2 regions of the Shewanella sp. 10N.286.51.B7 genome follow, and region 2 is predicted to be linked to the other one. Evidence: predicted binding sites of a transcription regulator. Region 2 holds the regulator's gene; the other holds the start of a gene.

Region 1 (7,425 bases), on a different contig from region 2:
GCCGCTGCATGGCGGTTGCGTAAGAGGACTTCCTCAGTCACGACTGAGGTGACAAATGGGTTACCATCTCTATCGCCACCCATCCAACTTGAGAATCTAACAGGGCAAATATCTGCTGGAATTTGTTGACCTGTTTTAGCTTCTACGTGATCATTTAATTGGCGTAAAAAGTCAGGTACTGCCTGCCATAGAGAAGCTTCAATAGTGCTTAACCCCCAGCGAGCTTCATCGACAGGTGTTGGTCGCTCATTACGAATTTCATTGGTATGCCAAATTTGGGCTATCAATTGACGTAATCTTAAATGAGATTGATTTCTTTCTCGCTCTGTTAATTGCTTATTTTCTTGCTCAGTGAGGCAATCGACAACGGCCGAATACTTTTGAATTAATGTTCGGCGGGAGATTTCTGTTGGATGCGCGGTTAACACCAAATCAATATCAAGTGTCTTTAAGCAATTGATAACATCTTGTTCATTGGCATTACTATTAAGCATTCTTCCTAGTAACTGCTCTACTGGGTCGGGCACACAAACTAGCTCATCACAGTTACGGCTTATGGTGTGAAATTGTTCTGCAATATTGGCTAGATTTAAGAATTGGTTAAAGGCTTTCGCAAAAGGAACCAGTTCTTCGTCTGGTAAGGAATTCAATAAAGTGAGCATTTGCTGTCTTGAGTCAGCGTCGCCTTGGCGAGACTCTTTTGCAAGAATACGGATTTGCTCTACTTTTTCGAGAAATGCTTCGCCAAGGTGATCACGCATCGTGTCACCCAGAATCTGCCCTAAGCTACTCACATTCGAACGCAAAGAAGCGTACATGTCGGCGGTTTGCTCTGCCATAATTACTCCATAAGTTAACTTAATTAGCCGTTACAATATCAGACTTTAGCTAGCACAATAGCGAGGTGCGAGGGTATCGGTCAATGGCTTCTTCTATTAATTAAAATACATAATCGATTAACGCTGATGTTCATCACAACTATTTAATACAAGCCTGATAAATAAGCTTTTTCATTAACTCAACAGTTGGCGTTAAATACTCTAAGCCAATGTATTCATCTGGCTGGTGGGCTTGATTAATACTGCCTGGTCCCATCACCAAAGTTTGACAGCCAAGCTGTTTAATATAGGGTGCTTCGGTGGCATAATTGACGACTTCAGCTTGAGTGTTAGATATTTCAGCGACTAACTCTGTCCAGTAGCTATCAACTTTGCCAGCGAATGACTCAGAACCAGGATATAAAGTCGATATTTCGATACTGCCTGGATACTGCTTATTAATTTCAGATAAATAGTTAATCACCATTAATTCTAAATCGGCTAATTCCATCCCAGGAAGAGGGCGAATATCTAAGTGTAAATCGCAGCAACCACATATACGGTTGGCGGCATCACCACCATGTATATGACCAAAATTCATGGTTGGATAAGGCACACTAAAAGCATCTTCGCGATAATTTTCACTTAAATGCTGTTTAAGCTTCATTAGTTGGCCAACCACTTGGTGCATGATTTCGATGGCGTTCAAACCACGAGCTGGATCAGAAGAATGGCCGCTGCGGCCAATCACTCGGATCCCCTGAGCTAAATGCCCTTTATGCATATATACCGGTTTTAAACTGGTGGGCTCTCCAATGATGGCGTAGTCAGGCGCAATACTTTTAGCATCCGCAAATGCTTTAGCACCATTCATCGTTGTTTCTTCATCGGCGCTTGCAAAAATATGTAGCGGACGTTTTAACTCATGCAAAGGTATGCTTTTGAGTGCTTCCATAATGAGTGCAAAAAAACCTTTCATATCGCAGGTACCTAATCCATACCAGCGATTATCTTTTTCGGTTAGCTCAAATGGGCTTTGACTCCATCGGCCTTCATCGAAAGGTACTGTATCAGTGTGTCCAGCCAGCAATAACCCACCTTTACCTGAACCAATGGTCGCGACCAAATTTTGCTTACCACGACTGTCAGCAACAGTATGTACCGTGCAGTCAAAACCCATCTCTGAAAACCAAGATTGCAGAAGTTCAATAACTGCATGGTTACTCATATCCTGTTCTGCTTCTAATGCACTAATAGATGGTAGTGCAATCAGCTGTTTAAAAGCATCTTTTAGTTCTGGCAATGAATTCATAGGAACCTTTTTAGCTATCGCAATAAAATATGTATTCATTATTATTGCATAAGTAATAATTTGTGTTAGTCTAGCAAACAGCTAAGGTATTCACCATAACTTGATAACGATTTAAGAATTATAGATATGTATTTAATTGCGATTCAACTCACTGTAACAGATCCCAAGGTAAACTATCTTCGACGATAGTTTTATTCTCGAGCGCCCTGCTCACGTATTGATTCATCTTCAACATTTTACTTACTTAAAGACGACAAAATAATGAAAAATATCGCAATTATTGGTGCAAGTGGTTATACCGGCGCACAAATCACCGCTCTTATTGATGCTGACGCGTCATTATCAATTCAAGGCTTGTACGTGTCAGAGAACAGTCTTGATAAAGGTCGTTTACTTGCGGACTTGTATCCAACTTATCAACATATTCAAATTCCTTTGTCTCCATTATCTGCTGCTGAAAAACAGACCATTGTCGAGCAAGCTGATGCTGTGGTACTTGCCACTGAACATTCTGTTAGCTTAGAACTTGCTGCTTTCTTTTATCAACAGGGCTTAGCGGTATTTGATTTAAGTGGTGCGTATCGTTTTGCTGATGTTGAGCAGTACCCTAAATGGTATGGCTTTGAGCACACACAAGCTGCTGTACTCGCTGATGCGGTTTACGGTTTAGCTGAATGGAATCATGAGCAAATTGCACAAAGTAAAATGATTGCGGTTCCTGGTTGTTATCCAACAGCATCATTAACGGCGCTTAAACCTTTAAAACCAATGTTAACTGACGCATATCCAGTGATTAATGCCGTCAGTGGTGTGACTGGCGCGGGCAGAAAAGCACAGTTGCATACCAGTTTTTGTGAGGTGAGCTTAACGCCATATGGCGTTTTAGGTCATAGGCATCAACCTGAAATTGCCACGCAATTAGGGCAAGAAGTTATTTTTACGCCGCATTTAGGTAATTTTAAACGTGGGATTTTAGCTACGATTACTGTGCAATTAGCCAAAGGGACAACCGAAGCTGATATTGCTGCAGCATATCAAATCTATGACGATTGCCCGTTAGTCAGTGTGAAGCATAATCAATTTCCTAAAGTTGATGATGTCGTTAACACACCCAATTGTATCGTCGGTTGGAAATATGATCCGCAAAGCAATTACCTTGTGGTTGCCAGTGCAATCGATAACTTAATGAAAGGTGCTGCTAGCCAAGGCTTACAGTGCATTAAAATTCACTTTGGTCTTTAACAGGAAGTAACAATATGTCAAATAACAAGCCTGTTATTGTGCTTAAAGTGGGCGGCGCATTATTACAATCAGCTTCAGGCATGGCAGAGTTAATGTCTGTTGTCGCAGAAATGATGTCACAGAAGCAAAAGGTTATTTTTGTTCATGGTGGTGGTTGCTTGGTGGATGAGCAATTAACTGCAAACGGAAAAGAAACGATTAAGCTTGATGGCTTACGGGTAACACCTGCCGATCAAATCCCAATTGTTGTTGGTGCACTAGCTGGAACAGCTAACAAGTTATTACAAGCTGCAGCCATTGAGGCTGGCATTGTTTCAGTGGGTATGAGTTTAGCGGACGGTAATACTGTTCATGCATCAATAAAAAATGAAAACCTAGGCTTAGTAGGTGAAGTCTCCCCGAACGACCCTAGTTATTTAAATTATTTACTATCACAGGGCTGGTTGCCGATTTGTAGCTCGATTGCTGTCTCTTCGCAAGGTGAAATGCTCAATGTCAATGCAGATCAAGCTGCGACAGCACTTGCCAAATTAGTTGAAGGTCAATTAGTGCTGTTATCTGATGTACCAGGTGTATTAGATGGCAATAAAGAGTTAATTACTGAGCTAAATCAACAACAGATTTCAGATTTAGTTCAGCAAGGCGTGATAGAAAAAGGAATGAAGGTCAAAGTAGAAGCGGCATTAGAAGTTGCTCAGTGGATGGGGAAACCAGTGCAAGTTGCATCTTGGAAACAACCTCAACAATTAATTGCCTTAACGAACGGACAATCCGTTGGCACTCAAATTCAGCCATAGGAGTTAAATACTAATGGAACATTTATTATCAATTAAAAATTTATCGCAAACTGAACTGCTCGATTTATTAGCGTTAGCGAAAAAAATCAAAGCTAATCCAGCAGATTACAACCAAGCATTAGCAGGCAAAAGTGTCGTAATGCTGTTTGAAAAACCTTCGCTGCGAACCCGCGTTAGCTTTGACATTGGTATTAATAAACTCGGTGGCCATGCTGTTTATCTTGATCAGCAAAATGGCGCATTAGGTAAACGTGAGCCTGTTTCAGATTTTGCGACTAATATTTCTTGTTGGGCAGACGCGATAGTCGCGAGAACCTTTTCGCATACTACCATTGCGGGCTTAGCCGAACATGCTTCTGTCCCTGTTATTAATGCCTTATGTAACTTATACCACCCGTGCCAAGGTTTAGCTGACTTCCTAACATTGTCTGAAAAATTTGATGATGTCAGTAAAGTGAAATTAGCTTACTTAGGTGATGGTAATAATGTCACTCACTCTTTGATGTATGGCGCAGCGATTCTAGGCGCGACGATGACAGTCGTGTGTCCTCCGGGGCATTTCCCTGATGGCCAAGTAGTTTGTGAAGTTCAAGCATTAGCGGCTAAACATGGCGGTCAGCTTATTTTGACCTCAGACGTTAATGAAATGGGGCCGCAAGATGCGATTTATACTGATACTTGGATCTCTATGGGTGATGACACTTCGATGGCAGAAATTGAAGCTAAATTTAAACCATACCAAGTAAACATTGAGCTGATGACAAAAGTGGGCGCTAACTTCTTTATGCATTGTTTACCAGCATACAGAGAAGTAGAAGCAACTGCGGAAGTGGTTGATGGTGAAGGCTCACTCATTCTGCAACAAGCTGAAAATAGAATGCATGCGCAAAATGCAGTGCTAGTGACCTTGTTGGGTTAATTGAAAATTTCGTTGGTTGGCTAAAAGCGAACCTACTTTACACAGTTTATGTTAGGAAAAATTAAAGATGTCTATTGAAACACAAACCAGTATTAAGAAAGTTGTATTAGCGTATTCAGGTGGTTTAGATACCTCAGCGATTATCCCATGGTTGAAGGAGACCTACGATAACTGCGAAATTATCGCATTTTGTGCTGATGTCGGTCAGGGGGCAGAAGAGCTTGAAGGTTTGCATGAAAAAGCTATCGAGTCTGGTGCTTCTGAATGTTATATCGTCGACTTAAAAGAAGAGCTGGTGGCTGATTACATCTACCCAACGATTGCAACGGGCGCAATTTACGAAGGGACTTATTTACTAGGAACGTCAATGGCGCGTCCTATTATTGCTAAAGCACAAGTCGAAGTGGCTCGTAAAGTGGGTGCTGATGCAGTTTGTCATGGTTGTACTGGTAAAGGTAATGACCAAGTTCGTTTTGAAGGTTGTTTTGCTGCGCTTGCTCCAGATTTAAAAGTCATTGCACCTTGGCGTGAGTGGTCAATGGTGAGCCGTGAAGATTTATTAGATTACTTAGCTGAAAGAAACATTGAAACCACAGCTTCGGCGACCAAAATCTATAGTCGTGATGCTAATGCTTGGCATATCTCGCATGAAGGTGGCGAGCTAGAGGACCCATGGAACGAGCCAAGCAAAGAAGTGTGGACCATGACGGTTGCACCAGAAGATGCGCCGAATACGCCAGAGTATGTTGCGTTAAATATTGAAAATGGCCGTGTGACTCATGTTGACGGTGTGGCTTTATCTCCATACGCAGCATTAATGCAGTTAAACGAACTTGCTGCCGCGCATGGTGTTGGCCGTATCGACATTACTGAGAACCGTTTGGTTGGCATGAAGTCTCGTGGTTGTTATGAAACACCAGGCGGCACTGTGATGTTTGCTGGTCTTCGTGCCATTGAAGAGTTAGTACTTGATAAAACAAGTCGTGAGTGGCGTGAACAGGTTGGTGCCCAAATGGCTCATTTGGTCTATGACGGTCGTTGGTTTACACCGCTGTGTAATTCATTGATTGCTGCGTCAGAAGCATTAGCTGGGCTGGTTAACGGTGAAGTTGTGATTAAGCTTTACAAAGGTCAAGCAAGTGTTGTTAAAAAGCGTTCTCCAAATAGCTTATATTCAGAAGAGTTTGCGACGTTTGGTGACGATAATGTTTACGACCAAAAAGATGCAGAAGGCTTTATTCGCCTTTATTCTTTATCAAGCCGTATCAGAGCACTTAACAGCAAATAAGCTCAGCTGTTAAGAGTAAACAAACGGGGCTGATATAAGCCCCGTTTTTGTCAGATTAATGTAATTGAATTAAAGAATTTAAAGAGGGTATCGACATGGCGTTATGGGGCGGAAGATTCAGTCAAGAAAGCAGCGCATTATTTAAGTTATTTAATGACTCACTGCCAGTAGATTATCGTTTAATTGAAGAAGATATTGTCGGCTCGATTGCTTGGGCTACGGCGATTACTTCAGTGGGTATTTTAACCCAACAAGAATGTGAGCAATTACATGCAGCATTAAACGAGCTACTTGCTGAAGTTGCTGATAAGCCAGAAGCCATTATTGCTTCAGGTGCTGAAGATATTCATAGTTTTGTGGAACAATCTTTGATTGCTAAAGTGGGCGATTTAGGTAAAAAACTGCACACAGGACGCTCTCGTAATGACCAAGTGGCGACAGATTTAAAGCTATGGTGTAGAAAAGAGGGTGAGCAATCACTTGCGCTGCTGCAAAAGCTTAGAGGTGCATTAATTGACCTTGCTGCACGTGAAATAGATGCTGTTATGCCAGGTTACACCCATTTACAAAGAGCTCAGCCAGTATTATTTGGTCACTGGTGTTTAGCTTATGTAGAAATGTTTGAACGTGATATTAGTCGTTTAGAAGATGCATTAAAGCGTGCTGACACGTGTCCTTTAGGTTCAGGCGCATTAGCTGGTACAGCTTATCCAATGGATAGACATGCCATTGCTGAATCTCTCGGGTTTGCGGCGCCAACATTAAATAGCCTTGATACCGTATCAGACCGCGACCATGTGATTGAGTTATGCAGTGATGCATCTATCAGCATGATGCACTTAAGCCGTATGGCTGAAGATTTAATTTTCTTTAACAGCGGTGAAGCGGGCTTCATTGATTTAGATGATGAAGTGACATCTGGTTCATCATTAATGCCACAAAAGAAAAACCCTGATGCACTTGAGCTTATTAGAGGTAAAACTGGCCGTGTTTATGGCAGCTTAATGGGCATTTTAACCACCATGAAAGCATTACCTTTGGCTTATAAC
Region 2 (7,425 bases):
CGACATGCCGCTTGACCCATTGAAAGTGTCGCACTACCGCCACCCGCTTTAGCTTCAACAACTTCAGTACCCGCATTCTGGATACGTGTAGTAAGTGCTGCAACTTCTTCATCAGTAAAGCTTACGCCTTCAACCTGTGAAAGAAGTGGAAGAATAGTCACACCACTGTGGCCGCCAATAACGTTAATGTTTACATCAGCAACGTTTAAACCTTTAAGGTCAGCAATGAAAGTTTCAGAACGGATAACATCCAGTGTAGTAACACCGAATAAACGATTCTTATCGTAAACACCTGCTTTTTTAAGTACTTCAGCAGCAATTGCAACCGTAGTGTTCACTGGGTTAGTGATCACACCGATTAATGCTTTAGGGCAAGTCGCTGCCACTTTTTCAATCAAGTTACGAACGATACCCGCGTTGATGTTGAAAAGATCTGAACGATCCATACCTGGCTTACGTGCAACACCAGCAGAGATTAACACAACATCAGCGTCAACTAATGCAGGCGTTGGATCTTCGCCAGCAAAACCAGTTACTTCAACGTCTGTTGGGATGTGGCTTAAATCGACAGCAACACCTGGAGTAACAGGAGCAATGTCATAAAGAGACAACTTTGAGCCTGCAGGAAGTTGAGTTTTTAATAGTAAAGCTAGGGCCTGGCCAATACCGCCAGCAGCACCAAGTACAGCTACTTTCATAATTATCTCCAATAACGTTCTAGTGTATGACTTCTAAATGTATGATTCGCAGTTTGTGACATAGATCATATTTCTTGTGGCGTCACATTACTGCATCAGCGAGACAATTTCAATTATCCGTTAGTGGAGTAAGGTGAATTACTTATTCTATGATATGTATATAAATAATCACTGATTTAGCCATTTACACTGTAAAGTGAATTTTTATTCACCGATTTAGCTTATTTCTTGACTTGTGACGTTTATCTATTCAAAATGACCCCGTTTTGTGAATATATTGTATTCATTTTAATTATTACTATAAGACGAAAAAAATATGCCAGCGACCAAGAATCAGGATGAACTCGTTAGAACGTTTAAGTCGATACTAAAGGAAGAGCGCTTTGGTAGCCAAAGTGAGATAGTTAACGCGCTGCAAGCAGAAGGTTTTGGCAATATCAACCAGTCAAAAGTTTCACGTATGCTAAGCAAGTTCGGGGCCGTACGTACTCGAAATGCTAAACAAGAAATGGTGTACTGTTTACCTGCAGAATTAGGTGTTCCTACCGCAGGTAGCCCAGTAAAAAACCTCGTCCTCGACGTTGACCATAACCAAGCAATGATTGTGGTTCGCACCAGCCCTGGCGCTGCACAGTTAATCGCTCGCTTATTGGACTCAATAGGTAAGCCTGAGGGGATTTTAGGAACGATTGCTGGAGATGACACTATTTTCATTTGTCCAGCTAGCATCAAGACTATTGACGATACACTGGAAACGGTTAAGTCACTGTTTAATTACAGCGAGTAATTAAACGATATCGGCGAACTAACCGATGTAAGACGGGAAGTCAGCCAATAAAAAAGCAATGCCATCGCATTGCTTTTTTTGTGTCTGCTAGTTAACAACTAAACAGGTTAGTCATTAGCAAACTGAGCTAAGAAATCTAATGAAGGGGCGAAAAAAGATGAGCCCGTTAATGCTTTAGTGAATTGCATTAAATGATCATGGTTACCATGGCCATCACCGTGCACCATACTGCGAAGCATTTCTTCAAAATGAGTTGGCTTGCTACAGGTCGAGATAAACATTAACCCTTGCTCTTTTAATGAGCCAAACGGCATGCTTTGACGTAGGATTTCCATTGACTTACCATCAGCGTCTTTTAAGTTAACGCGTTTAATATGGCTGGTTAATGGCTTATCTTCAGAAGCATATTCAATATCATCTTGCTTTGTTCGGCCGATAATATCTTCTTGTTTCTTCTGTGGTAGGCGATTCCACTTACTTAAATTATGAGCATATTTTTGCACATGCACATAACTGCCGCCTTTAAATTGATTATCTTCATCAGCGACTAGCGCAACTTCTTGGCGACTACGCCCTTTCGGGTTTTCAGTGCCGTCAACAAAGCCTGTTAAATCACGGCTATCCATGAAACGGAAACCACGTTCTTCTTCAATTAGCTCAACCAAACCTTCAAACATTTGGCTAATTTCATTGGCAACTAAATGCAAAATATCATAACGATCACAGCGGATATGCATGAATAAATCGTACTCAATGGCAGGAGCATCACGATTCCCCTCTTGCATCGCTGGGAATGGACGCAATTGAGCTGGACGCTGTTCACCATAAATAGTGTCCCAATAGTTAGCACCAATAGCGACAAAACCATTAAAGGCACTGTCTGCATATTGATCTGATAACTCGTAAATATATTGGGCTACATTGGCTAAACAAGGACGCAGTTGAGCTTCAACGCCGTCATTTGCATTAAACATCAAGTAGACGCTATGCAAATTTCCTTCAGCACAAACTCCTAACTGTTCGCGAGGCATATTCTGTGTTTCCATGTTGGAATCAACCACCTTTGACAATAATAAGATGCTAATATTGTAAGGTAGTTGAGCAATTTATTCCTTATGCTCTATACGATAATTAACCAATTTAGACTTAGGTCACTAAAATATCACTAAAGGGTGTGCCGATATGGATAAATTCACTTTCTGACCAAGCTTCAATGCAGTTAATTGACTTCTCACTTCGAGCGTTTGTAACCCTACTTTAACCCAATAATGACAAATTGTACCCAGAAAACGCCTTTCGACAATTTCACCATGCCCTTGAGATGCTGGTTGTAAATCAATTTGTTGCGGTCGTAGTAGTAATTCACTTTGGCTATTAAGCGCCAGATTTAACGTTTTAGTACTCTCAATTACCCCTAAAACCGAAGAGACCTGTGTTGGGCTTTTAACCGTAACAGTTAAATAGTTGCCCTCGCCTAAAAACTCAGCCACATAACGCTCAATAGGTTCAGCATATAGCTCTTCAGCTAACCCATGCTGAACAATGCCGCCTTCTTTAAATAAAGCTAACTTATCAGCAAATACAAATGCTTCATCTTTACTGTGGGTAACAAATACTGCGCTAACGTTACGCTGCTTAAGGATTTGCCTGATTTCTAACATCATTTCGCTACGTACTTGCGAATCAATATTTGAAAAAGGCTCATCGAGTAATAGCAGTTCTGGCTGATAAGCCAGCGCGCGGGCAATCGACACTCGTTGTTGCTGGCCACCCGATAATTCATGAGGGTATCGCTTACCTAACCCTTCAAGTTTAACCAGTTGCAACATATCTTCTAGGCGTTCACTGCGTTCTTTTGCAGTTAAGTCTTTTACTCCAAAAAGAATATTGTCGCTCACGGTTAAGTGGGGGAATAACGCATAGTCTTGAAATATCATTCCAATGCCGCGATTTTCACTCGGGACAAACACACCGTCAGCACTTAGCGACTGACCATTGATAGCAATACTGCCTTCACTAATGGCTTGCAGTCCGGCAATCGCGCGAAGTAATGTCGTTTTACCGCAACCACTGGGGCCCAAAAGAGCCACGATTTCACCTTGTTCTAAAGTCAGATTTAATCCTTTGAGAATAACCTGTCCTTGGTAGTCACTTTTTACATTTTGAATGGTCAATGTGGACATATCAGCTCTCTTGCTCCAATGAACGGTTTAGGTAAATCAACGGGATAAGCCCAACAATTACAATCACAATAGCAGCTAAAGCACCATGTTCGAGTTGCTCATCTGAAACGAATTGAAAAACATGGGTCGCAAGGTTTTCAAATCCAATAGGACGTAGTAATAATGCCGCAGGAAGTTCTTTCATGCTTTCGATAAAGACCAGTAACGCGCCAGCAAATATACCTTTACGCAGTAGAGGTAAGTGCACGCGCCATAATAACTGTCGTGGCTTTTGCCCCATGGTAATACTGGCCATATCTAATGAAGGCGATATGCGTTTATAGCTGTTTTCAATACTCCCGATTGAAATCGCCACAAAGCGAACACAGAAAGCAAAAATCAACGCAAACACACTGCCGGTAAATAGCAGGCCTGGTCCACGGGCATCAAAATAGTCATAAATATCATTAATCGCGAAATCAAGATAGGTTAATGGCACTAACACACCGATAGCTAATACGGTGCCAGGGATCGCGTAACCTGTGCTGCTTAACCGAGAAGGTAAAATGTCACTTTTACGCGGGCTCACTCGCCTAATAAACATCATCAGTAAGGCTAAAACAACGCAGATAAAGCTCACAACAGCGGCAATGTATAAGCTATTAAAACTGTATTGCCAAAAACGACTGTTCCAGCTTTCATCGAAATAGTCGATGGCATAACCCGCAAGCACCATAAATGGCAGTAAAAAAGCCAACACAATAAGTAAACTGCAATAGCCAAAAGACACCCAAGCTTTAACGCCTTTAAGGTGATAGCGATCAGACTCAGTTAACCTTGATTGTTTTTGGAATAACTCTTGTTTACGACGGGCAAAACGCTCAAAACCCACCATAGCGAATATGACCAATAGCATGATTGCTGATAATTTTGCTGCCGCTGAAAGGCTGCCATACCCTAGCCAAGTATCGTATACAGCAGTGGTAAGTGTTGGCACAGCAAAGTAGCTTACAGTGGCAAAATCAGCAGCCGTTTCCATGGCAACTAATGCCATGCCAACGGCTAGCGCAGGCCTTGCCATCGGTAAACCTAATCGCCAGAAACTTTGCCAAGGACTACAGCCCATAATACGTGAGGCGTGCAATAAGCTCGAAGATTGCTCCATAAAAGCGGTGCGAGCCAGCAAATAGATATACGGGAATAACACCAATGACAGCATGATAGCTGCACCAGTTAAAGTACGAATATCAGGGAAATAGTAATCTTGAGGGGAGGTCCAGCCAAACACTTGCCTTAACATGCGCTGCACGGGGCCTGCATAGTCAAGCATGTCGGTATAAACATACGCAACAATATAAGCGGGCATTGCTAGGGGCAGTAATAATGCCCATTGAAAATATCGACGAGCAGGAAAGTCACACCTCGCCACTAACCAAGCAGCAGGAACAGCAATGACTAAAGAACCGAGACAAACCTGCAACATGAGCAACAGGCTGTTACTGATATAGGTTGGAAGTACGGTATCAATTAAATGACTAAAAACAGCTTCGTCAGGGAATGTTGCTTGTACTAAAAGTGCAAAAAGCGGCAATATTAATATTACCGCAATCGCATAACCAGCGAGCGACCAGCTTCTGGTTAAGCCTAAGATCATAAATACTTTCCAGTCAGTGCCGCATGATTATCATGCGGCGTAATAAAGCATCCTTACAGATCAAATTTTACTTCATCAAGTAGCTTCACTGCTGCTTGATGGTTTTCTGCTAGCTTAAAGATTGGAAGACTATCAGCTTTGAAGTCACCCCAAGAGGCTACCATTTCAGAAGGCTTCACATCCGCTTTAACCGGATACTCCATATTCACTTCTGCGTAAGATTTTTGAGCTACATCAGACGATAAAAACTCCATTAATTTTATCGCATTATCTTTGTTTGGTGCAAACTTAGCGAGTGCCATACCTGAAACATTGATGTGAGAACCACGGTTTTGCTGATTTGGGAAATTGATATATACCGCTTCAGCCCAGCTCTTTTGCTTAGGATCTGACATCATTTTACCGAAGTAGTAGCTGTTACCGATAGCAATATCACATAAACCTTCTTTCACCGCTTTAACTTGTGCTCGGTCATTTCCTTGTGGCTTACGCGCTAAATTGGCTTTAACACCTTCAAGCCAAGTTTTAGTTTCAGCTTCGCCGTGATGAGCGATCATTGATGCAACTAATGCGATGTTATAAGGGTGTTTGAAGCTACGCGTACAAATTTTCCCTCTGTACTCTTCAGAGGCTAAATCTTCATAACTTAGATCAAGCTTACCGACACGGTCTTTAGAAGAATAAACATTACGAACACGCATAGTCAGCGCATACCAGTCATTTTCTGGTGAGCGATATTGCTCAGGAATATTGTTGTTAAGCGTGTCACTGTTAACATCAACAACTAAGTCTTTTTCGACCAATTCCATAAGGCGCGAAAAATCAGAGGTGAGTACAACGTCAGCAGGAGAAAGACGACCTTCACGAGCAATACGCTCTGCAATACCATCTTTAGCGAATACGACATTGACGTTAATGCCTGTATCCTGGGTGAATTTTTCTAAAATCGGCTCAACAAGAAAAGCTTGTCGGTATGAATAAACAGTAAGATCTTCAGCTGCTGTAGCAGTCATTGATCCCATTGATGACACAGTAGCTAAACCTAACAATGCTAGACTTTTAAACGACTTCATTCCAAATTCTCCTTGGCGTTGCATAACTCACTTCACCTTGTCACAAATATATATGTAACAAAATAGTGAGTGATTGCTTATGGAAATGATAATAATTATCAGTTGCGAAAGGATAATAGATCGCTGCTAAAGGAGCAAGTGTTGTTTATGAATCCATCTTTGAATACCAAGGGGATTTATGTATTTATAAGCAATAAATCATATCCCAAGAGCTGCATAAATTAGATGTCATACAGCTTGTTCAAGGCAGATTACCAATATTTTTCAACGGTGATTTGGCCAGGGGCTCGACGTAAGTTCTTCACTAAACCTTTTTCAATTAATGCTGTTTGCGCATCGGTAATCATTCCAGGATTGCCACAAATCATCACCTGAGAATTATCTTGATTAAGCGCAACTCCAGCTGTCTGTTCAAGAATACCGCTTTGTAATCCATCAGGAATTCGACATGACAAACCACCGCTATATGCTTCGCGGGTGACTAACGGAATAAATATGAATTGGGTTGGGTATTTAGCTTTTAATGCTTCTAACTGTGGTAAATAGGCTAAGTCTTCAATCAAGCGAACACCATACACTAGCACCACTTTATCAAATCGCTGCCAAGGTTCTGCTGTTTCCATCATAGAAATAAATGGCCCAACAGCTGTACCTGTCGCTAAAAACCATAGATGCGGCCCTTGTAAGGCGCCGGTGGGAATTTCATCTAAAGTCATAAAGCCAGCCGCCTTGGTGCTCACTTCAATTGTGTCACCAATACTCAGTGCTTGAAGATCTGGGGAAAGCTGTCCGTCTTCTACAGCAACAGCCAACACTTCGATATAGTCTTTCCCTGGTGGGTTGACCACTGAATAGGCACGCGCAATACGTTTCTCATCACGAATTTGACTCAGCTTGATAAACTGTCCTGCAATAAATGGTTCTACATCTGCTTTGATGCGTAGCGAGAATAACTTCTCATTCCATTCAATACGTTCAATGACGGTACCCGTTGTCCACATAAGCTATTCCTTGAATCTTAGATGAAGAAATCGATTGTATTCATTCAACT

The links. The regulator ArgR, encoded in region 2, controls arginine synthesis, uptake and breakdown. The targets are predictions, from matches to a motif close to ANTGAATANNTATTCANT.
Region 1: the regulator ArgR is predicted to act here: its motif matches at 2,153-2,170, upstream of argC (N-acetyl-gamma-glutamyl-phosphate reductase).

Annotation. Positions count from the first base shown of each region.
Region 1 covers NZ_MCUF01000029.1:82,505-89,929, reverse strand. The annotation lists gene ppc (phosphoenolpyruvate carboxylase) at 1-839, opposite strand, end outside; gene argE (acetylornithine deacetylase) at 979-2,130, opposite strand; gene argC (N-acetyl-gamma-glutamyl-phosphate reductase) at 2,392-3,372, shown strand; gene argB (acetylglutamate kinase) at 3,387-4,169, shown strand; gene BCU84_RS08735 (ornithine carbamoyltransferase) at 4,183-5,088, shown strand; gene BCU84_RS08730 (argininosuccinate synthase) at 5,156-6,376, shown strand; gene argH (argininosuccinate lyase) at 6,472-7,425, shown strand, end outside.
Region 2 covers NZ_MCUF01000037.1:95,814-103,238, reverse strand. The annotation lists gene mdh (malate dehydrogenase) at 1-698, opposite strand, end outside; gene argR (transcriptional regulator ArgR) at 1,015-1,485, shown strand; gene BCU84_RS11700 (Dyp-type peroxidase) at 1,593-2,531, opposite strand; gene BCU84_RS11695 (ABC transporter ATP-binding protein) at 2,640-3,668, opposite strand; gene BCU84_RS11690 (iron ABC transporter permease) at 3,670-5,301, opposite strand; gene BCU84_RS11685 (Fe(3+) ABC transporter substrate-binding protein) at 5,355-6,374, opposite strand; gene BCU84_RS11680 (ferredoxin--NADP reductase) at 6,626-7,375, opposite strand; gene BCU84_RS11675 (DUF5610 domain-containing protein) at 7,416-7,425, opposite strand, start outside.